DNA from 4 places in the Mitsuaria sp. TWR114 genome. Region 1 is predicted to be linked to each of the others. Evidence: riboswitches for the same ligand, from Rfam matches in the RefSeq annotation. Region 1 holds a riboswitch; each other region holds the start of a gene.
The links. Region 1 has a riboswitch for S-adenosylhomocysteine ahead of ahcY (adenosylhomocysteinase). Riboswitches for the same ligand answer to the same signal wherever they lie in the genome.
Positions count from the first base shown of each region.

Region 2: it holds a riboswitch for S-adenosylhomocysteine, as region 1 does, so the genes downstream of both, metH (methionine synthase) here and ahcY (adenosylhomocysteinase) in region 1, are expected to answer to the same signal.
Region 3: it holds a riboswitch for S-adenosylhomocysteine, as region 1 does, so the genes downstream of both, ahcY (adenosylhomocysteinase) here and ahcY (adenosylhomocysteinase) in region 1, are expected to answer to the same signal.
Region 4: it holds a riboswitch for S-adenosylhomocysteine, as region 1 does, so the genes downstream of both, metH (methionine synthase) here and ahcY (adenosylhomocysteinase) in region 1, are expected to answer to the same signal.

Region 1 is NZ_VOSR01000024.1:802-5,958, forward strand. Features, by position in the region: gene infA (translation initiation factor IF-1) at 700-957, shown strand; gene FUT87_RS01350 (oxidoreductase-like domain-containing protein) at 1,001-1,207, shown strand; gene FUT87_RS01355 (hypothetical protein) at 1,450-1,941, shown strand; gene FUT87_RS01360 (HAD family hydrolase) at 1,869-2,660, opposite strand; S-adenosyl-L-homocysteine riboswitch at 2,733-2,831, shown strand; gene ahcY (adenosylhomocysteinase) at 2,934-4,367, shown strand; gene FUT87_RS01370 (TlyA family RNA methyltransferase) at 4,401-5,132, shown strand; gene metF (methylenetetrahydrofolate reductase [NAD(P)H]) at 5,129-5,157, shown strand, end outside.
Region 2 is NZ_VOSR01000541.1:548-5,704, reverse strand. Features, by position in the region: gene metH (methionine synthase) at 153-2,855, opposite strand; S-adenosyl-L-homocysteine riboswitch at 3,006-3,110, opposite strand; gene FUT87_RS18830 (HD-GYP domain-containing protein) at 3,332-4,537, shown strand; gene FUT87_RS18825 (homocysteine S-methyltransferase family protein) at 4,616-5,157, opposite strand, start outside.
Region 3 is NZ_VOSR01000064.1:4,682-9,838, forward strand. Features, by position in the region: gene infA (translation initiation factor IF-1) at 1-62, shown strand, start outside; gene FUT87_RS03730 (oxidoreductase-like domain-containing protein) at 106-312, shown strand; gene FUT87_RS03735 (hypothetical protein) at 555-1,046, shown strand; gene FUT87_RS03740 (HAD family hydrolase) at 974-1,765, opposite strand; S-adenosyl-L-homocysteine riboswitch at 1,838-1,936, shown strand; gene ahcY (adenosylhomocysteinase) at 2,039-3,472, shown strand; gene FUT87_RS03750 (TlyA family RNA methyltransferase) at 3,506-4,237, shown strand; gene metF (methylenetetrahydrofolate reductase [NAD(P)H]) at 4,234-5,073, shown strand.
Region 4 is NZ_VOSR01001101.1:4,345-9,501, reverse strand. Features, by position in the region: gene FUT87_RS27780 (homocysteine S-methyltransferase family protein) at 2-1,078, shown strand; gene FUT87_RS27775 (HD-GYP domain-containing protein) at 1,157-2,362, opposite strand; S-adenosyl-L-homocysteine riboswitch at 2,584-2,688, shown strand; gene metH (methionine synthase) at 2,839-5,157, shown strand, end outside.

The DNA of each region.
Region 1 (5,157 bases):
CGCGCTCGTCGGGCTTGCGCCGCCCGCCAACCGCCGGCCCTTCCGCACGATCCCCGCGTCCTGACTGCAAGCGACGCTGCGCAATTCGCGCGCTTGCGCTACAATCCGCAGCTTGATTCGCACAAGACCACCCTCTTCAGGTCTTCTTCTGCAGCCCCTCCGGTCCCTCTCACGGACCTTTCTGCGAGCGGCTCGCACCAGCATCAACCCCCGGTTCGTGCGCTTGCGCGTTTCTGGCTTCGGCCGGTTCGATCGTCCTTGGGCGAACGGCTGCTGGAGCACCTCTTCGTGTCCCGCCCCGGCTTCGCGCCATCGAAACAGGGAAAGGGCACATTCCCAAACCGCGCCAAGACGGTTGCTTATTGCGATTGCCTGTCAAGGCGCACACCTCATGAAAACTATGCGAACCAAAAGCATTGAGGTGGGGCGATTCCTTGTCTCACCGATGACCAAACCCCATGCCGACGGCGGATTCGCCGCGGCCGTCTCGATCCGATCGGACGCGGCATGGCCAGCATCGATCGCGTCATGCGATTCGTGCCGACCTTCGAGACCCGCCGCGCCGCGTTGCGCTACGCGGAGACCGAAGGCACGGCCTGGGCGCGCTGCCATTGACGGCGCGCCCGTGATTCCCGAGGCGAAGGCCCGCGGCAGACCGCGGCCGGCGCCCTTATCGATTTCAAGAAAGGAGCCTCCCGTATGGCCAAGGAAGAACTGATTGAAATGCAGGGTGTCGTCAACGAAATCCTGCCGGACTCGCGCTTTCGCGTGACGCTGGAGAACGGCCACCAGGTCATCGCCTACACGGGCGGCAAGATGCGCAAGCATCACATCCGCATCCTGGCTGGCGACGCCGTCTCCTTGGAGATGTCGCCCTACGACCTGACCAAGGGCCGGATCACCTTCCGTCACCTGCAGCGCTCGGCCCACTCGGGACCGCCGCCGGTCCGTCGCTGAGCGTGCGCCGCGGGGGCCGAAGCCCTCGCGGAGCCTCCCGGTCATGACCACCGCCCTGCCCGACCCCGCCGCGGCGCCGGCCTCGCTCGAGGCCGACGACCCGATGCCCCAGCCGCCCGTGCAGCCGGACATCGACGCCTGCTGCGGCAACGGCTGCGACCCGTGCATCTTCGACCTGCACGACCTGGCGATGGACCGCTACCGGCAAGCGATGCGCGCCTGGAAGGCCCGCCACCCCGAGGCCGGCTGACGCCTCACCCCCACCCGGAAGGGCCGCCTCGCGCGGCCCTTCGCTTTTTCCGGCGGCCCCGTCCACGTTCGGGGGTCTCGCCTCCCTCCGACGAGGCCCCCCTCAGGTCGAGGGGCGTTTGCGTTTCGTGACGTTTTTGGGGACATCCTCGGGCTTCAGAACCCCCGCGCGCCCGCCGACATCCAGGACAGGCGCCGCGCTTGCCGCGCGGGCGCATCGATCTCCCCCGATCGGAGGCCCCGATGTTCATGACTGGCCAGAACCGTTTCCATGTCGCGCGTTCCGACGCCCAGGCCAACCTGCGCTTCGCGCTGGCGCGGCTGAGCACCGACTGGCGCCACCTCGACCCGTTCGGACTGGAGGTGCTGCTGCGCCACCTGCTGATGGCGGAGCACCGCTGCATGCCGCATCCCAGCGTGCTGCGCGAGCGCCCGACCAACCGCTGGCTGCTGCCGCGGCTGCGGCGCCGGCGCATCGAGGTGGCGGAGCGGCTCGTGGCCGTCGGCGGACGCGTCAGCCATGCGAGCCTGGCGCGGGTGCTGCCGCGCGGGCATGACTGGCCGGGAGTGTCGGCGCTGGTCGGGCGGCATGCCTGGGATCCGGTCGAAGGGCGCCAGCCCCGGCCGCGCGTCCCGGCCGTCGAGGACGCGCCGACCCGCCCTCAGCCGGCCGCGGCCAGCAAGGCGCGGGCCACTTCCGCGAAACCGTCGCCGCGCTCGCTGGCGGTGACGTAGGCCGGCGGGTGATCCAGCATCGGCAGGAAACGCGCGATGTTGGCCACCCCCACCGACAGGGGCACCCGCTCGAACATCAGCTGGTCATTCGTCGAGTCGCCGACATAGACCCACTCCCGCGGATCGAACGCTCGCCCGGTCAGCCGCTTCACCGCCCACTGGGCGGCGGTCCACTTGCTGTGTTCCCCGATCCAGCCGTTGACGTGGATCGAGCTCACCGTCGCCACCAGCCCATGGGCGCGCATCAGGTCGCAGACGGCGGCGATCGCGTCGTCGTCCAGCCGCGTGAATTCGCTGTGGTCGACCGCGATGTCGGTCAGCCGCCCCGCGCTGTCGCGCGCCAGCTGGGCGCCCGGCACCGTCGCCACGATCGCCCCCGCGCAGGCCTGCAGACGCGCGAAGTTCTCCCGTCGCGTCGCGTCGTCCTGGGCGAACTCGGTGACCAGCGCGTCGTTCTCCCGGTGCAGCAGCACCCCGCCGTTCTCCGCCACGATCCCCCGCAGGGGCCGGTCCAACGCGAAGGGCGCGCTCCAGCCCGCGGGCCGGCCGGTGATCGCGATGACCGGGACGCCGGCGCCCTGCAGCCGATGCAGGGCCGCCAGCGCGGCGGGGGCGATGTCGCCCTCGGCCGTCAGGGTGTCGTCGATGTCGGTCAGCACCCCGCGCAGGGGGAGCCAGGCCGCGCGGGGACAGTCGCTGAGCGGGGGGATCGTTCGCATAAGGGGCGATTGTGGCCCCGACCGTGACGCTGTCATCAAGCCGTCGAACGGAACATGTCTACAATCGCGCCCTGTTCCGAGGAGCGTTGCGACCTCCCATCCCATCGAGGCCAGGCTCGGAACCGCCGCGCGGCGACGTGCCCGCGGCCATGGCAACCGCGCTCACCCGTCGACCCTTCGCAGGCCGGGTGAGGACCGAGCGGCAAGTGCCCTCCCCACTTCTCCCCATGTCCTGATCGCTGGCGTCGACGGCCCTTCCTCGCAGGAGTCCGCATGAACGCCCAACTGAAGCCGCTGGCCCAAGACCAGTACCTGATCAAAGACCTGTCGCTGGCCGACTGGGGCCGCAAGGAGATCAAGATCGCCGAGAGCGAGATGCCCGCGCTGATGGCGATCCGTGAGGAATACGCCGCGGCCCAGCCGCTCAAGGGCGCGCGCATCACCGGCTCGCTGCACATGACGATCCAGACCGCCGTGCTGGTCGAGACGCTGCAGGCGCTGGGCGCCGAAGTCCGCTGGGCCTCGTGCAACATCTTCTCGACGCAGGACCACGCCGCCGCCGCGCTGGTCGCCGTCGGCACCCCCGTCTTCGCCTACAAGGGCGAGACGCTGGAAGACTACTGGGACTACACCCACCGCATCTTCGAGTTCGGCGCCAAGGGCGAAGCGGGCGAAGGCCCCAACATGATCCTGGACGACGGCGGCGACGCGACGCTGCTGATGCACCTGGGCCAGAAGGCCGAGAAGGACCTGTCGGTCCTGGCCAATCCGGGTAGCGAGGAAGAGCGCATCCTGTTCGCCGCGATCAGGAAGAAGATCGCCGAAGACGCGACCTGGTACACCCGCAAGAGCGCCGAGATCATCGGCGTGACCGAGGAAACGACCACCGGCGTGCATCGCCTGAAGGAGATGTCGGCCAAGGGCACGCTGCTGTTCCGCGCGATCAACGTCAACGACTCGGTCACCAAGAGCAAGTTCGACAACCTCTACGGCTGCCGCGAGTCGCTGGTGGACGGCATCAAGCGCGCCACCGACGTCATGGTCGCCGGCAAGATCGCCGTGATCGCCGGCTACGGCGACGTGGGCAAGGGCTCGGCGCAGGCGATGCGCGCGCTGTCGGCCCAGGTCTGGGTCACCGAGATCGATCCGATCTGCGCGCTGCAGGCCGCGATGGAGGGCTTCCGCGTCGTGACGATGGAATACGCCGCCGACAAGGCCGACATCTTCGTGACCACGACCGGCAACAAGAACGTGATCCGCCACGAGCACATGGCTGCGATGAAGCACAACGCGATCGTCTGCAACATCGGTCACTTCGACAACGAGATCGACGTCGCCTCGCTCGAGCAGTACGAGTGGGAAGAGATCAAGCCGCAGGTGGACCACGTGATCTTCCCGGACGGCAAGCGCATCATCCTGCTGGCCAAGGGCCGCCTCGTGAACCTGGGCTGCGGCACCGGCCACCCGAGCTACGTGATGTCCTCGAGCTTCGCCAACCAGACCATCGCGCAGATCGAGCTGTTCGCGCACAAGGACGCTTATGCCGTGGGCCAGGTCTACGTGCTGCCCAAGCACCTGGACGAGCACGTCGCGCGCCTGCAGCTCAAGACGCTGAACGCGCAGCTGAGCGAGCTGACCGACGAGCAGGCCGCCTACATCGGCGTCAGCAAGGCCGGTCCCTACAAGCCCGACACCTACCGCTATTGATCGACTGACCGTCGACTGAACCGAGACCCGACCATGCGTGCTGATCAGCGGCTTCTTTCCCTTGGCCTGGCGCCCACGCGCTCGGCTGCCCAGCGGCTGATCGACGCACGCGCGGTCGAGTGGGAAGGCCCCAAGGGCTGGACCGTCGTGCGCAAGTGCGGCGAGGACCTGCCCGAGACCACCCCCATGCGCGTGACGAACGATGCCGAACTGCGTTACGTCTCGCGCGGCGGGCTCAAGCTCGAGGGTGCGCTGGCCAAGGTCGGCGTGTCGGTGGCCGGTTTCTCGGCCCTGGACATGGGCCAGAGCGCGGGCGGGTTCACCGACGTGCTGCTCAAGGCCGGCGCGGCGCACGTGACCGGCATCGACGTCGGCCACGGCCAGCTGCACGAGACCTTGAAGGCCGACCCGCGCGTGACGGCCCTCGAAGGCATGCACGTGAAGGACTATGTGCCCGCCGAGCCTTTCGACCTCGTCGTGGGCGACCTGAGCTTCATCTCGATGATCGGCACGATCAAGCACGTGGCCGGCTGGCTCAAGCCGCAAGGCCAGGCGCTGCTGCTGATCAAGCCGCAGTTCGAGCTCGGCCCCAAGGCCTTGAACAAGAACGGCATCGTCAAGGACAAGTCGCAGTACGCCGTGGTCAAGGAACAGGCCGTGGCCGCCGCCGAGAAGCGCGACCTCGTCGTCAAGGGCTGGTTCGAAAGCCCCGTCACCGGTGGCGACGGCAACACCGAATTCTTCATCTGGATCCAACAACCATGACGACGCCGGTCAGCATCGAATTCTT
Region 2 (5,157 bases), on a different contig from region 1:
CACCTCTTATGGTTTTCCCCTACCTCGGGGGACGAGCGAAGAATGCCACGCTGTTACAAGTCGCGGGGCCCGGTTCTTGTTCCGTTTGTAAATTGGTGAAACGCGGCCTGTAGGACAAGGCCGCGTCCTGCGGTTTTCGTTGCTCCGGCGCGTCAGCCCAGCAGCGGCGCGAGCGCCCGCTGCGCGTCCTGCGGATCCAGCGCCATGCGGGCCGCCCAGTCCGCCACCTGGTCGTCGCCGATGCGGCCCACATTGAAGTAGGTCGCCTCCGGATGCGCGAGGTAGAAACCGCTGACGCTGGCCGCCGGCGTCATCGCCATGCCTTCGGTCAGCGCCATGCCGATGTCCTCGGCCTGCAGCACGCGGAACATGTCCCGCTTGACCAGGTGGTCCGGGCAGGCCGGATAGCCCGGCGCGGGACGGATGCCCCGGTAGGCCTCGGCGATCAGTTGCTCGTTGCTGAGCGCCTCGTCGGCCGCGTACCCCCAGAAGTCCATCCGCACGCGCTGGTGCAGCCGCTCGGCGAAGGCCTCGGCCAGCCGGTCGGCCAGCGCCTTGAGCATGATCGCGGAGTAGTCGTCCAGGTCGTCGATGAACTGCTGCTCCTTCTTGTCCACGCCCAGGCCGGCGGTGACCGCGAACAGCCCGATGTAGTCCGGCACCGTGCCCTTGGCCGCGATGAAGTCCGCCAGCGCCCGGTTGGGCCGGCGCACGCCGTCCACCACCGGCCGCTCGGACTGCATGCGCAGCCCGCGCCAGGTCATCAGCACCTCCGAGCGCGACTCGTCGCTGTAGATCTCGATGTCGTCGTCGTTGACCTGCGCGGCCGGGTACAGGCCCAGCACGCCATTGGCGGTCAGCCAGCGGCCTTCGATGAGCCGCTGCAGCATGCGCTTGCCGTCGCTGAAGACGCGCTGGGCCTCGGCGCCGACGACCTCGTCCTTGAGGATGGCCGGGAACGGCCCCGCCAGGTCCCAGGTCTGGAAGAACGGGCCCCAGTCGATGCACTGCGCCAGTTCGGCCAGGTCGTAGTTGCGGAACTGGCGCCGGCCGATGAAGCGCGGCGCCGGCGGGGTGTAGGTCGTGAAGTCAGCGCGCTGCTTGTTCGCACGCGCCTGCGCCAGCGTCACCAGCGGCGTCTGCTTCTTATTGGCGTGCAGCTCGCGGACCTTCTCGTAATCGGACTTCAGCTCGTCGATGAAGCGCGTGGCGCGTTCATCGGACAGCAGGTCCGAGCACACGCCCACCGAGCGCGACGCGTCGGGCACGTAGACCACCGGCCCTTCGTAATGCGGCGAGATCTTGACCGCCGTGTGCACGCGGCTGGTCGTTGCGCCGCCGATCAGCAGCGGGATCTTCTTCACGCGGAAGTAGTCGTCGCGCTGCATCTCCGCGGCGACGTGCTGCATCTCCTCCAGGCTGGGCGTGATCAGGCCCGAGAGCCCGATGATGTCGGCGCCTTCGACCTTGGCCTTGGCGAGGATGTCCTGGCACGGGACCATCACGCCCATGTTCACGACCTCGAAGTTGTTGCACTGCAGGACCACCGTGACGATGTTCTTGCCGATGTCGTGCACGTCGCCCTTCACCGTGGCGATGACGATCTTGCCCTTGGAGCGGACGTCGGCGCCGGCGGCGGCGAGCTGGCGCTTCTCCTCCTCGATGTAGGGCACCAGGTGGGCCACCGCGGACTTCATCACCCGCGCGCTCTTGACCACCTGCGGCAGGAACATCTTGCCCGCGCCGAACAGGTCGCCGACCACATTCATGCCGGCCATCAGCGGGCCTTCGATCACGTGCAGCGGCCGGCCGCCCTTGGCGCGGATGCCCTGCCAGGCCTCCTCGGTGTCCTCGACGATGAAATCGGTGATGCCGTGGATCAGCGCATGCGACAGCCGCGCGTCGACGTCGCCCGCGCGCCAGGCCAGCTTGGCGCTGTCGTCCTTGGCCGCGCCCTTGACCGACTCGGCCACCTCGAGCAGCCGCTCGGTTGCGTCCTCGCGGCGGTTCAGCACCACGTCCTCGACGCGCTCGCGCAGGTCGGCGGGGATCTCGTCATAGACGCCGACCATGCCGGCGTTGACGATGCCCATGTCCATCCCCGCCTGGATCGCGTGGTACAGGAAGACCGTGTGGATGGCCTCCCGCACCGGCTCGTTGCCGCGGAAGCTGAAGGACACGTTGGACACGCCGCCGCTGACCTTCGCTCCGGGCAGGTTCGCTTTGATCCAGCGCGTGGCCTCGATGAAGTCGACCGCGTAGTTGTTGTGCTCCTCGATGCCGGTGGCGATCGCGAAGATGTTGGGGTCGAAGATGATGTCCTCGGGCGGGAAGCCGATCTCGTCGACCAGCAGCCGGTAGGCGCGCTCGCAGATCTGGATCTTGCGTTCGTAGGTATCGGCCTGGCCGGTCTCGTCGAAGGCCATCACCACGGTGGCCGCGCCATAGCGGCGGATCAGCTTGGCCTGGCGGCGGAACTCGGTCTCGCCCTCCTTCAGCGAGATCGAGTTGACGATGCCCTTGCCCTGGATGCACTTGAGCCCGGCCTCGATCACCTCCCACTTGGACGAGTCGATCATGATCGGCACGCGCGCGATCTCGGGCTCGGAGGCGATCAGGTTGAGGAAGCGCACCATCGCGGCCTTGCTGTCCAGCATGGCCTCGTCCATGTTGATGTCGATGACCTGGGCGCCGTTCTCGACCTGCTGGCGGGCGACGCTCAGCGCCTGCTCGAAATCGCCATTCAGGATCATCCGCGCGAAGGCCTTGGAGCCGGTGACGTTGGTGCGTTCGCCCACGTTGACGAACAGCGTGCCGGCGCCGATGGCCACCGGCTCCAGGCCGGAGAGCTTCATCGGGGGGACGGCGGCGCGGCCCGGAGCGGTGCTGGCGTCGGAAGCGTCGGAAGCGGGAGGGAGGGCGGACATGGCGGCGGCGCTCTTCGAGGCTGGAGGAAGCTGGATCGAGACGGGGCCGCGCAACTCACCGCAACCCCGCGCGGGGCGGGACGGTGAGCGTCGTTGTTCAGCGGGGTCCCGGGGTCCGACCGCGCCGTTCCGAGCCTGGCGGGCGCCCGGATGACGGGACCTGTCGCAACGCTCCTCGGAAACCACCGCCGCCCCGATGCCGCGAATGCGGCATTGCTGGCAGCGGAAACGGCGTGCATTCTACCGGTCCGGCCCTGCTTTGTTCGTGCCGGAATGCCTGCCGAAGCCTCGCGCGGACCTATGCTCGCCCGCAGCGTGCCGCGGTGGAGGGAACCGGCGCAGGCACGGCGACATCCGACAACGACAACAACGAGGAGGCGACGTCCGGTCGCCGGGAAGGCCACGTGGATCTGGTCCAACTTCCTTCAAACAGCCTGCGCGTGGGACAGGTGCTGACCTTCTCGCTGCGCGACGCGGCGGGGCACCTGCTGTTCGCCGCCGGGCATCCGCTGCCCGACACGCCGCAGGTGCGCGAGCTGCTGGCGCGCGGGCCCTGGGTCCAGGCGCACGAGACGCGCGAATACCAGCGCGCCCTGGCCCACAAGCTCGACACGATGATGCTGCAGGGGGCCTCGCTGTCCGCGCTGGCCAATGCCAAGGCCGAGTACAAGCCCACGCGGCCCATGCCCCTGCCGGCGGCGACGGGGCCGGCGCACACCGCCATCTGGGCCGATTTGCAGTGGCATGCGCAGCAGGTGCTGCGCGATCCGCATCGGCCGGACTTCCTCCTGCGCCTGGCGCAGCTGCTGGACACGGTGCTGTCGCGCCTGACGCAGCAGCCCGATGCCTCGCTGGCGATGCTGGTGCACGACGCCGGCCAGGAGCCGCTGCAGTACAGCGCGCGGCATGCGCTGCTGTCGCTGGTGCTGGCGGAGATGACGACCCGCCAGCTCGGCTGGAGCGAGGGCCGCCGGCGCACGCTGGGCCTGGCGGCGCTGACGATGAACCTGGACAGCGCCGCCCAGCAGGACCAGCATGCGCTGCGGCCGGAGGCGCTGGCCCAGGCGCAGCGCGAGGCCCTGGCCGGCCATGGCGACCGCGCGGCGGCCACGCTGCAAGGGATCGGGGTCGACGACGAGGCCTGGCTCGCCGCGGTCCGCCTGCATCACGACGCCGGGCCGGGCCCGCTGGCCGGCCGTGCGGACGGCGAGTTGATGGCGCGCCTGCTGCGCCGCATCGACGTCTATGGCGCGCGATTGAGCCCGCGACGCAACCGCCGGGCGCTGTCGGCGGCGCAGGCCGCGCGGGCGGTCTACCTGGACGAGCTGCAGCAGCCCGACGAGGCGGGCGCCGCGCTGATCAAGGCGATCGGCCTCTATCCGCCGGGCTCGCTGGTCCGGCTGGCCAATGGCGAGGAGGGCATGGTGCTCAAGCGCGGGCACAGCGCGAGCGAACCGCTGGTGGCGGCGCTGATCGGCCGCAGCGGCTCGCCGCTGACCGTGCCGGTGCTGCGCGACACGCGCTTGCCGGCGCAGGCGATCTCGGCCAGTCTGGCGCCGCATGAAGTCCGGCTGCGCGTCCACATGGACGCGATGCTCAAGCTCTATTGAGGTGGACTGCCCTGGCCGCTGCCCCGCCGGCCCTCACCCCCGCCCTCTCCCGCGAAGTGGGAGAGGGAGAGGGAGGGATCAGACGCCTTCAGTGATCAGTCCGCTGAACAGCTTGCTGCCCCACGGGCGCGGCCGGTAGGCGGCGACCTTCTGCGCGATCGCGCGGATGTGGTCGGGCGTCGTGCCGCAGCAGCCGCCGGCGATGTTCAGGAAGCCGGCCGCGGCGAACTCGCCCACCAGCCGGCCGGTGACGTCCGGCGTCTCGTCGAAGCCGGTGTCGCTCATCGGGTTGGGCAGGCCGGCATTCGGGTAGCAGGAGATCGGCGTGTCGCCGGCCGCCTTGGACAGTTCCTCGATGTAGGGCCGCATCAGCGCCGCGCCGAGCGCACAGTTCAGGCCGATCGCCAGCGGCAGCGCGTGGCGCACCGAGTGCCAGAACGCCGTCACCGTCTGACCCGACAGGATGCGGCCCGACGCGTCGGTCACCGTGCCGGAGATGATCACCGGCAGGCGCTCACCGGTGTCCTCCATCAGCTGGTCCACCGCGAAGATCGCGGCCTTGGCGTTGAGCGTGTCGAAGATGGTCTCGATCAGGAACAGGTCGACGCCGCCCTCGAGCA
Region 3 (5,157 bases), on a different contig from region 1:
GGATCACCTTCCGTCACCTGCAGCGCTCGGCCCACTCGGGACCGCCGCCGGTCCGTCGCTGAGCGTGCGCCGCGGGGGCCGAAGCCCTCGCGGAGCCTCCCGGTCATGACCACCGCCCTGCCCGACCCCGCCGCGGCGCCGGCCTCGCTCGAGGCCGACGACCCGATGCCCCAGCCGCCCGTGCAGCCGGACATCGACGCCTGCTGCGGCAACGGCTGCGACCCGTGCATCTTCGACCTGCACGACCTGGCGATGGACCGCTACCGGCAAGCGATGCGCGCCTGGAAGGCCCGCCACCCCGAGGCCGGCTGACGCCTCACCCCCACCCGGAAGGGCCGCCTCGCGCGGCCCTTCGCTTTTTCCGGCGGCCCCGTCCACGTTCGGGGGTCTCGCCTCCCTCCGACGAGGCCCCCCTCAGGTCGAGGGGCGTTTGCGTTTCGTGACGTTTTTGGGGACATCCTCGGGCTTCAGAACCCCCGCGCGCCCGCCGACATCCAGGACAGGCGCCGCGCTTGCCGCGCGGGCGCATCGATCTCCCCCGATCGGAGGCCCCGATGTTCATGACTGGCCAGAACCGTTTCCATGTCGCGCGTTCCGACGCCCAGGCCAACCTGCGCTTCGCGCTGGCGCGGCTGAGCACCGACTGGCGCCACCTCGACCCGTTCGGACTGGAGGTGCTGCTGCGCCACCTGCTGATGGCGGAGCACCGCTGCATGCCGCATCCCAGCGTGCTGCGCGAGCGCCCGACCAACCGCTGGCTGCTGCCGCGGCTGCGGCGCCGGCGCATCGAGGTGGCGGAGCGGCTCGTGGCCGTCGGCGGACGCGTCAGCCATGCGAGCCTGGCGCGGGTGCTGCCGCGCGGGCATGACTGGCCGGGAGTGTCGGCGCTGGTCGGGCGGCATGCCTGGGATCCGGTCGAAGGGCGCCAGCCCCGGCCGCGCGTCCCGGCCGTCGAGGACGCGCCGACCCGCCCTCAGCCGGCCGCGGCCAGCAAGGCGCGGGCCACTTCCGCGAAACCGTCGCCGCGCTCGCTGGCGGTGACGTAGGCCGGCGGGTGATCCAGCATCGGCAGGAAACGCGCGATGTTGGCCACCCCCACCGACAGGGGCACCCGCTCGAACATCAGCTGGTCATTCGTCGAGTCGCCGACATAGACCCACTCCCGCGGATCGAACGCTCGCCCGGTCAGCCGCTTCACCGCCCACTGGGCGGCGGTCCACTTGCTGTGTTCCCCGATCCAGCCGTTGACGTGGATCGAGCTCACCGTCGCCACCAGCCCATGGGCGCGCATCAGGTCGCAGACGGCGGCGATCGCGTCGTCGTCCAGCCGCGTGAATTCGCTGTGGTCGACCGCGATGTCGGTCAGCCGCCCCGCGCTGTCGCGCGCCAGCTGGGCGCCCGGCACCGTCGCCACGATCGCCCCCGCGCAGGCCTGCAGACGCGCGAAGTTCTCCCGTCGCGTCGCGTCGTCCTGGGCGAACTCGGTGACCAGCGCGTCGTTCTCCCGGTGCAGCAGCACCCCGCCGTTCTCCGCCACGATCCCCCGCAGGGGCCGGTCCAACGCGAAGGGCGCGCTCCAGCCCGCGGGCCGGCCGGTGATCGCGATGACCGGGACGCCGGCGCCCTGCAGCCGATGCAGGGCCGCCAGCGCGGCGGGGGCGATGTCGCCCTCGGCCGTCAGGGTGTCGTCGATGTCGGTCAGCACCCCGCGCAGGGGGAGCCAGGCCGCGCGGGGACAGTCGCTGAGCGGGGGGATCGTTCGCATAAGGGGCGATTGTGGCCCCGACCGTGACGCTGTCATCAAGCCGTCGAACGGAACATGTCTACAATCGCGCCCTGTTCCGAGGAGCGTTGCGACCTCCCATCCCATCGAGGCCAGGCTCGGAACCGCCGCGCGGCGACGTGCCCGCGGCCATGGCAACCGCGCTCACCCGTCGACCCTTCGCAGGCCGGGTGAGGACCGAGCGGCAAGTGCCCTCCCCACTTCTCCCCATGTCCTGATCGCTGGCGTCGACGGCCCTTCCTCGCAGGAGTCCGCATGAACGCCCAACTGAAGCCGCTGGCCCAAGACCAGTACCTGATCAAAGACCTGTCGCTGGCCGACTGGGGCCGCAAGGAGATCAAGATCGCCGAGAGCGAGATGCCCGCGCTGATGGCGATCCGTGAGGAATACGCCGCGGCCCAGCCGCTCAAGGGCGCGCGCATCACCGGCTCGCTGCACATGACGATCCAGACCGCCGTGCTGGTCGAGACGCTGCAGGCGCTGGGCGCCGAAGTCCGCTGGGCCTCGTGCAACATCTTCTCGACGCAGGACCACGCCGCCGCCGCGCTGGTCGCCGTCGGCACCCCCGTCTTCGCCTACAAGGGCGAGACGCTGGAAGACTACTGGGACTACACCCACCGCATCTTCGAGTTCGGCGCCAAGGGCGAAGCGGGCGAAGGCCCCAACATGATCCTGGACGACGGCGGCGACGCGACGCTGCTGATGCACCTGGGCCAGAAGGCCGAGAAGGACCTGTCGGTCCTGGCCAATCCGGGTAGCGAGGAAGAGCGCATCCTGTTCGCCGCGATCAGGAAGAAGATCGCCGAAGACGCGACCTGGTACACCCGCAAGAGCGCCGAGATCATCGGCGTGACCGAGGAAACGACCACCGGCGTGCATCGCCTGAAGGAGATGTCGGCCAAGGGCACGCTGCTGTTCCGCGCGATCAACGTCAACGACTCGGTCACCAAGAGCAAGTTCGACAACCTCTACGGCTGCCGCGAGTCGCTGGTGGACGGCATCAAGCGCGCCACCGACGTCATGGTCGCCGGCAAGATCGCCGTGATCGCCGGCTACGGCGACGTGGGCAAGGGCTCGGCGCAGGCGATGCGCGCGCTGTCGGCCCAGGTCTGGGTCACCGAGATCGATCCGATCTGCGCGCTGCAGGCCGCGATGGAGGGCTTCCGCGTCGTGACGATGGAATACGCCGCCGACAAGGCCGACATCTTCGTGACCACGACCGGCAACAAGAACGTGATCCGCCACGAGCACATGGCTGCGATGAAGCACAACGCGATCGTCTGCAACATCGGTCACTTCGACAACGAGATCGACGTCGCCTCGCTCGAGCAGTACGAGTGGGAAGAGATCAAGCCGCAGGTGGACCACGTGATCTTCCCGGACGGCAAGCGCATCATCCTGCTGGCCAAGGGCCGCCTCGTGAACCTGGGCTGCGGCACCGGCCACCCGAGCTACGTGATGTCCTCGAGCTTCGCCAACCAGACCATCGCGCAGATCGAGCTGTTCGCGCACAAGGACGCTTATGCCGTGGGCCAGGTCTACGTGCTGCCCAAGCACCTGGACGAGCACGTCGCGCGCCTGCAGCTCAAGACGCTGAACGCGCAGCTGAGCGAGCTGACCGACGAGCAGGCCGCCTACATCGGCGTCAGCAAGGCCGGTCCCTACAAGCCCGACACCTACCGCTATTGATCGACTGACCGTCGACTGAACCGAGACCCGACCATGCGTGCTGATCAGCGGCTTCTTTCCCTTGGCCTGGCGCCCACGCGCTCGGCTGCCCAGCGGCTGATCGACGCACGCGCGGTCGAGTGGGAAGGCCCCAAGGGCTGGACCGTCGTGCGCAAGTGCGGCGAGGACCTGCCCGAGACCACCCCCATGCGCGTGACGAACGATGCCGAACTGCGTTACGTCTCGCGCGGCGGGCTCAAGCTCGAGGGTGCGCTGGCCAAGGTCGGCGTGTCGGTGGCCGGTTTCTCGGCCCTGGACATGGGCCAGAGCGCGGGCGGGTTCACCGACGTGCTGCTCAAGGCCGGCGCGGCGCACGTGACCGGCATCGACGTCGGCCACGGCCAGCTGCACGAGACCTTGAAGGCCGACCCGCGCGTGACGGCCCTCGAAGGCATGCACGTGAAGGACTATGTGCCCGCCGAGCCTTTCGACCTCGTCGTGGGCGACCTGAGCTTCATCTCGATGATCGGCACGATCAAGCACGTGGCCGGCTGGCTCAAGCCGCAAGGCCAGGCGCTGCTGCTGATCAAGCCGCAGTTCGAGCTCGGCCCCAAGGCCTTGAACAAGAACGGCATCGTCAAGGACAAGTCGCAGTACGCCGTGGTCAAGGAACAGGCCGTGGCCGCCGCCGAGAAGCGCGACCTCGTCGTCAAGGGCTGGTTCGAAAGCCCCGTCACCGGTGGCGACGGCAACACCGAATTCTTCATCTGGATCCAACAACCATGACGACGCCGGTCAGCATCGAATTCTTCCCGCCCAACACGCCCGTCGGCACCGAGAAGCTCAAGACCGTCGTGCAGGAACTGCGCGCGGTGAATCCGCAGTACTTCAGCGTCACCTACGGCGCCGGCGGCTCCACGCGCGAGAAGACGCTGTCGACCGTCGCCGACATCGCGTCGCAGGGCTTCGACGCCGCGCCGCACCTGTCCTGCGTCGGCTCCACGCGCGAGAACATCGCCGAGATCCTGGCGACCTACCGCGCGCAGGACATCCGCCGCGTCGTCGCGCTGCGCGGCGACCTGCCCAGCGGCACGGCCACGGCGGGCGAGTTCCGCTACGCCGCCGAGCTGGTGCGCTTCATCCGCGAGACGCAGGGCGAGGACTGGGACATCGAGGTCGCGGCCTATCCCGAGTACCACCCGCAGCAGCGCTACGCGGCGCGCGACCTGCAGTTCTTCGCCGACAAGGTGCGCGCCGGCGCCAGCGGCGCGATCACGCAGTTCTTCTACAACCCCGATGCCTACTTCCACTTCGTCGAGGCCTCCCGCGCCCTGGGCGTGGAGGTGCCGATCGTGCCGGGCGTCATGCCGATCAACAACTACGCGCGCATCGCGCAGTTCGCGCAGCGCGACGGCATCGAGATCCCGCGCTGGGTCGCGCTGAAGATGGAGGGCTACATGGATGACGCCGCCTCCGTGCGCGCCTTCGGCCTGGACGTCGTCACGCGACTGTGCGAGCGCCTGATCGCCGGCGGCGTGCCGGGGCTGCACTTCTACACGCTCAACCAGAGCGCGCTGACGCTGGAGTTGTGCAAACGCCTCGGTCTCGCCGCCCAAGCTTGACCCCGCGCAAGCGGTCCGCGCCGCCGCGGGCGGTCTTCATGCCGCGCCGCCGTTCCTTGTGAACGGTCAAGGCCAGCGGCCCGG
Region 4 (5,157 bases), on a different contig from region 1:
CATGAACGCCCCGACCGCCGCCCGTCCCGCCGCCGCCTACACCCGCGGCGCCGCCTTGCCCGCCCTCCTGGCGCAACGCATCGCCGTCCTGGATGGCGCGATGGGCACGATGATCCAGCGCTACAAGCTGACCGAGGCGGACTTCCGCGGCGCGCGCTTCGCGGACCATCCCAAGGACCTCAAGGGCAACAACGACCTGCTGGTGCTGACCAAGCCCGAGGTCATCAGCGAGATCCACCGCCAGTACCTGGACGCCGGCGCCGACATCATCGAGACCAACACCTTCGGCACGACCACCGTCGCGCAGGAGGACTACGGGCTGGAGGCCTTCGCCTACGAGATGAACGTCGCTGCGGCGCGCCTGGCGCGCGAGGCCTGCGACGCGTTCAGCACGCCGGATAAGCCGCGCTTCGCGGCCGGCGCGCTCGGCCCGACGCCGCGCACGGCGTCCATCAGTCCCGACGTGAACGACCCGGGCGCTCGCAACGTCGACTTCGACACGCTGCGCGCCGCCTACTACGAGCAGGCCAAGGGCTTGCTCGAGGGCGGCGTCGACCTGTTCCTGATCGAGACCATCTTCGACACGCTCAACGCCAAGGCCGCGATCTTCGCGGTGGACCAGCTGATGGAGGACACCGGTGAGCGCCTGCCGGTGATCATCTCCGGCACGGTGACCGACGCGTCGGGCCGCATCCTGTCGGGTCAGACGGTGACGGCGTTCTGGCACTCGGTGCGCCACGCGCTGCCGCTGGCGATCGGCCTGAACTGTGCGCTCGGCGCGGCGCTGATGCGGCCCTACATCGAGGAACTGTCCAAGGCGGCCGGCGACACGCCGATCTCCTGCTACCCGAATGCCGGCCTGCCCAACCCGATGAGCGACACCGGCTTCGACGAGACGCCGGACGTCACCGGCCGGCTGGTGGGCGAGTTCGCCGCGGCCGGCTTCCTGAACATCGCCGGCGGCTGCTGCGGCACGACGCCCGACCACATCCGCGCGATCGCGCAGAAGGTCGCCGCCTACCGGCCGCGCCCGTGGGGCAGCAAGCTGTTCAGCGGACTGATCACTGAAGGCGTCTGATCCCTCCCTCTCCCTCTCCCACTTCGCGGGAGAGGGCGGGGGTGAGGGCCGGCGGGGCAGCGGCCAGGGCAGTCCACCTCAATAGAGCTTGAGCATCGCGTCCATGTGGACGCGCAGCCGGACTTCATGCGGCGCCAGACTGGCCGAGATCGCCTGCGCCGGCAAGCGCGTGTCGCGCAGCACCGGCACGGTCAGCGGCGAGCCGCTGCGGCCGATCAGCGCCGCCACCAGCGGTTCGCTCGCGCTGTGCCCGCGCTTGAGCACCATGCCCTCCTCGCCATTGGCCAGCCGGACCAGCGAGCCCGGCGGATAGAGGCCGATCGCCTTGATCAGCGCGGCGCCCGCCTCGTCGGGCTGCTGCAGCTCGTCCAGGTAGACCGCCCGCGCGGCCTGCGCCGCCGACAGCGCCCGGCGGTTGCGTCGCGGGCTCAATCGCGCGCCATAGACGTCGATGCGGCGCAGCAGGCGCGCCATCAACTCGCCGTCCGCGCGGCCGGCCAGCGGGCCCGGCCCGGCGTCGTGATGCAGGCGGACCGCGGCGAGCCAGGCCTCGTCGTCGACCCCGATCCCTTGCAGCGTGGCCGCCGCGCGGTCGCCATGGCCGGCCAGGGCCTCGCGCTGCGCCTGGGCCAGCGCCTCCGGCCGCAGCGCATGCTGGTCCTGCTGGGCGGCGCTGTCCAGGTTCATCGTCAGCGCCGCCAGGCCCAGCGTGCGCCGGCGGCCCTCGCTCCAGCCGAGCTGGCGGGTCGTCATCTCCGCCAGCACCAGCGACAGCAGCGCATGCCGCGCGCTGTACTGCAGCGGCTCCTGGCCGGCGTCGTGCACCAGCATCGCCAGCGAGGCATCGGGCTGCTGCGTCAGGCGCGACAGCACCGTGTCCAGCAGCTGCGCCAGGCGCAGGAGGAAGTCCGGCCGATGCGGATCGCGCAGCACCTGCTGCGCATGCCACTGCAAATCGGCCCAGATGGCGGTGTGCGCCGGCCCCGTCGCCGCCGGCAGGGGCATGGGCCGCGTGGGCTTGTACTCGGCCTTGGCATTGGCCAGCGCGGACAGCGAGGCCCCCTGCAGCATCATCGTGTCGAGCTTGTGGGCCAGGGCGCGCTGGTATTCGCGCGTCTCGTGCGCCTGGACCCAGGGCCCGCGCGCCAGCAGCTCGCGCACCTGCGGCGTGTCGGGCAGCGGATGCCCGGCGGCGAACAGCAGGTGCCCCGCCGCGTCGCGCAGCGAGAAGGTCAGCACCTGTCCCACGCGCAGGCTGTTTGAAGGAAGTTGGACCAGATCCACGTGGCCTTCCCGGCGACCGGACGTCGCCTCCTCGTTGTTGTCGTTGTCGGATGTCGCCGTGCCTGCGCCGGTTCCCTCCACCGCGGCACGCTGCGGGCGAGCATAGGTCCGCGCGAGGCTTCGGCAGGCATTCCGGCACGAACAAAGCAGGGCCGGACCGGTAGAATGCACGCCGTTTCCGCTGCCAGCAATGCCGCATTCGCGGCATCGGGGCGGCGGTGGTTTCCGAGGAGCGTTGCGACAGGTCCCGTCATCCGGGCGCCCGCCAGGCTCGGAACGGCGCGGTCGGACCCCGGGACCCCGCTGAACAACGACGCTCACCGTCCCGCCCCGCGCGGGGTTGCGGTGAGTTGCGCGGCCCCGTCTCGATCCAGCTTCCTCCAGCCTCGAAGAGCGCCGCCGCCATGTCCGCCCTCCCTCCCGCTTCCGACGCTTCCGACGCCAGCACCGCTCCGGGCCGCGCCGCCGTCCCCCCGATGAAGCTCTCCGGCCTGGAGCCGGTGGCCATCGGCGCCGGCACGCTGTTCGTCAACGTGGGCGAACGCACCAACGTCACCGGCTCCAAGGCCTTCGCGCGGATGATCCTGAATGGCGATTTCGAGCAGGCGCTGAGCGTCGCCCGCCAGCAGGTCGAGAACGGCGCCCAGGTCATCGACATCAACATGGACGAGGCCATGCTGGACAGCAAGGCCGCGATGGTGCGCTTCCTCAACCTGATCGCCTCCGAGCCCGAGATCGCGCGCGTGCCGATCATGATCGACTCGTCCAAGTGGGAGGTGATCGAGGCCGGGCTCAAGTGCATCCAGGGCAAGGGCATCGTCAACTCGATCTCGCTGAAGGAGGGCGAGACCGAGTTCCGCCGCCAGGCCAAGCTGATCCGCCGCTATGGCGCGGCCACCGTGGTGATGGCCTTCGACGAGACCGGCCAGGCCGATACCTACGAACGCAAGATCCAGATCTGCGAGCGCGCCTACCGGCTGCTGGTCGACGAGATCGGCTTCCCGCCCGAGGACATCATCTTCGACCCCAACATCTTCGCGATCGCCACCGGCATCGAGGAGCACAACAACTACGCGGTCGACTTCATCGAGGCCACGCGCTGGATCAAAGCGAACCTGCCCGGAGCGAAGGTCAGCGGCGGCGTGTCCAACGTGTCCTTCAGCTTCCGCGGCAACGAGCCGGTGCGGGAGGCCATCCACACGGTCTTCCTGTACCACGCGATCCAGGCGGGGATGGACATGGGCATCGTCAACGCCGGCATGGTCGGCGTCTATGACGAGATCCCCGCCGACCTGCGCGAGCGCGTCGAGGACGTGGTGCTGAACCGCCGCGAGGACGCAACCGAGCGGCTGCTCGAGGTGGCCGAGTCGGTCAAGGGCGCGGCCAAGGACGACAGCGCCAAGCTGGCCTGGCGCGCGGGCGACGTCGACGCGCGGCTGTCGCATGCGCTGATCCACGGCATCACCGATTTCATCGTCGAGGACACCGAGGAGGCCTGGCAGGGCATCCGCGCCAAGGGCGGCCGGCCGCTGCACGTGATCGAAGGCCCGCTGATGGCCGGCATGAATGTGGTCGGCGACCTGTTCGGCGCGGGCAAGATGTTCCTGCCGCAGGTGGTCAAGAGCGCGCGGGTGATGAAGTCCGCGGTGGCCCACCTGGTGCCCTACATCGAGGAGGAGAAGCGCCAGCTCGCCGCCGCCGGCGCCGACGTCCGCTCCAAGGGCAAGATCGTCATCGCCACGGTGAAGGGCGACGTGCACGACATCGGCAAGAACATCGTCACGGTGGTCCTGCAGTGCAACAACTTCGAGGTCGTGAACATGGGCGTGATGGTCCCGTGCCAGGACATCCTCGCCAAGGCCAAGGTCGAAGGCGCCGACATCATCGGGCTCTCGGGCCTGATCACGCCCAGCCTGGAGGAGATGCAGCACGTCGCCGCGGAGATGCAGCGCGACGACTACTTCCGCGTGAAGAAGATCCCGCTGCTGATCGGCGGCGCAACGACCAGCCGCGTGCACACGGCGGTCAAGATCTCGCCGCATTACGAAGGGCCGGTGGTCTACGTGCCCGACGCGTCGCGCTCGGTGGGCGTGTGCTCGGACCTGCTGTCCGATGAACGCGCCACGCGCTTCATCGACGAGCTGAAGTCCGATTACGAGAAGGTCCGCGAGCTGCACGCCAATAAGAAGCAGACGCCGCTGGTGACGCTGGCGCAGGCGCGTGCGAACAAGCAGCGCGCTGACTTCACGACCTACACCCCGCCGGCGCCGCGCTTCATCGGCCGGCGCCAGTTCCGCAACTACGACCTGGCCGAACTGGCGCAGTGCATCGACTGGGGCCCGTTCTTCCAGACCTGGGACCTGGCGGGGCCGTTCCCGGCCATCCTCAAGGACGAGGTCGTCGGCGCCGAGGCCCAGCGCGTCTTCAGCGACGGCAAGCGCATGCTGCAGCGGCTCATCGAAGGCCGCTGGCTGACCGCCAATGGCGTGCTGGGCCTGTACCCGGCCGCGCAGGTCAACGACGACGACATCGAGATCTACAGCGACGAGTCGCGCTCGGAGGTGCTGATGACCTGGCGCGGGCTGCGCATGCAGTCCGAGCGGCCGGTGGTGGACGGCGTGCGCCGGCCCAACCGGGCGCTGGCGGACTTCATCGCGGCCAAGGGCACGGTGCCGGACTACATCGGGCTGTTCGCGGTCACCGCCGGCCTGGGCGTGGACAAGAAGGAGCAGCAGTTCATCGACGACCTGGACGACTACTCCGCGATCATGCTCAAGGCGCTGGCCGACCGGCTG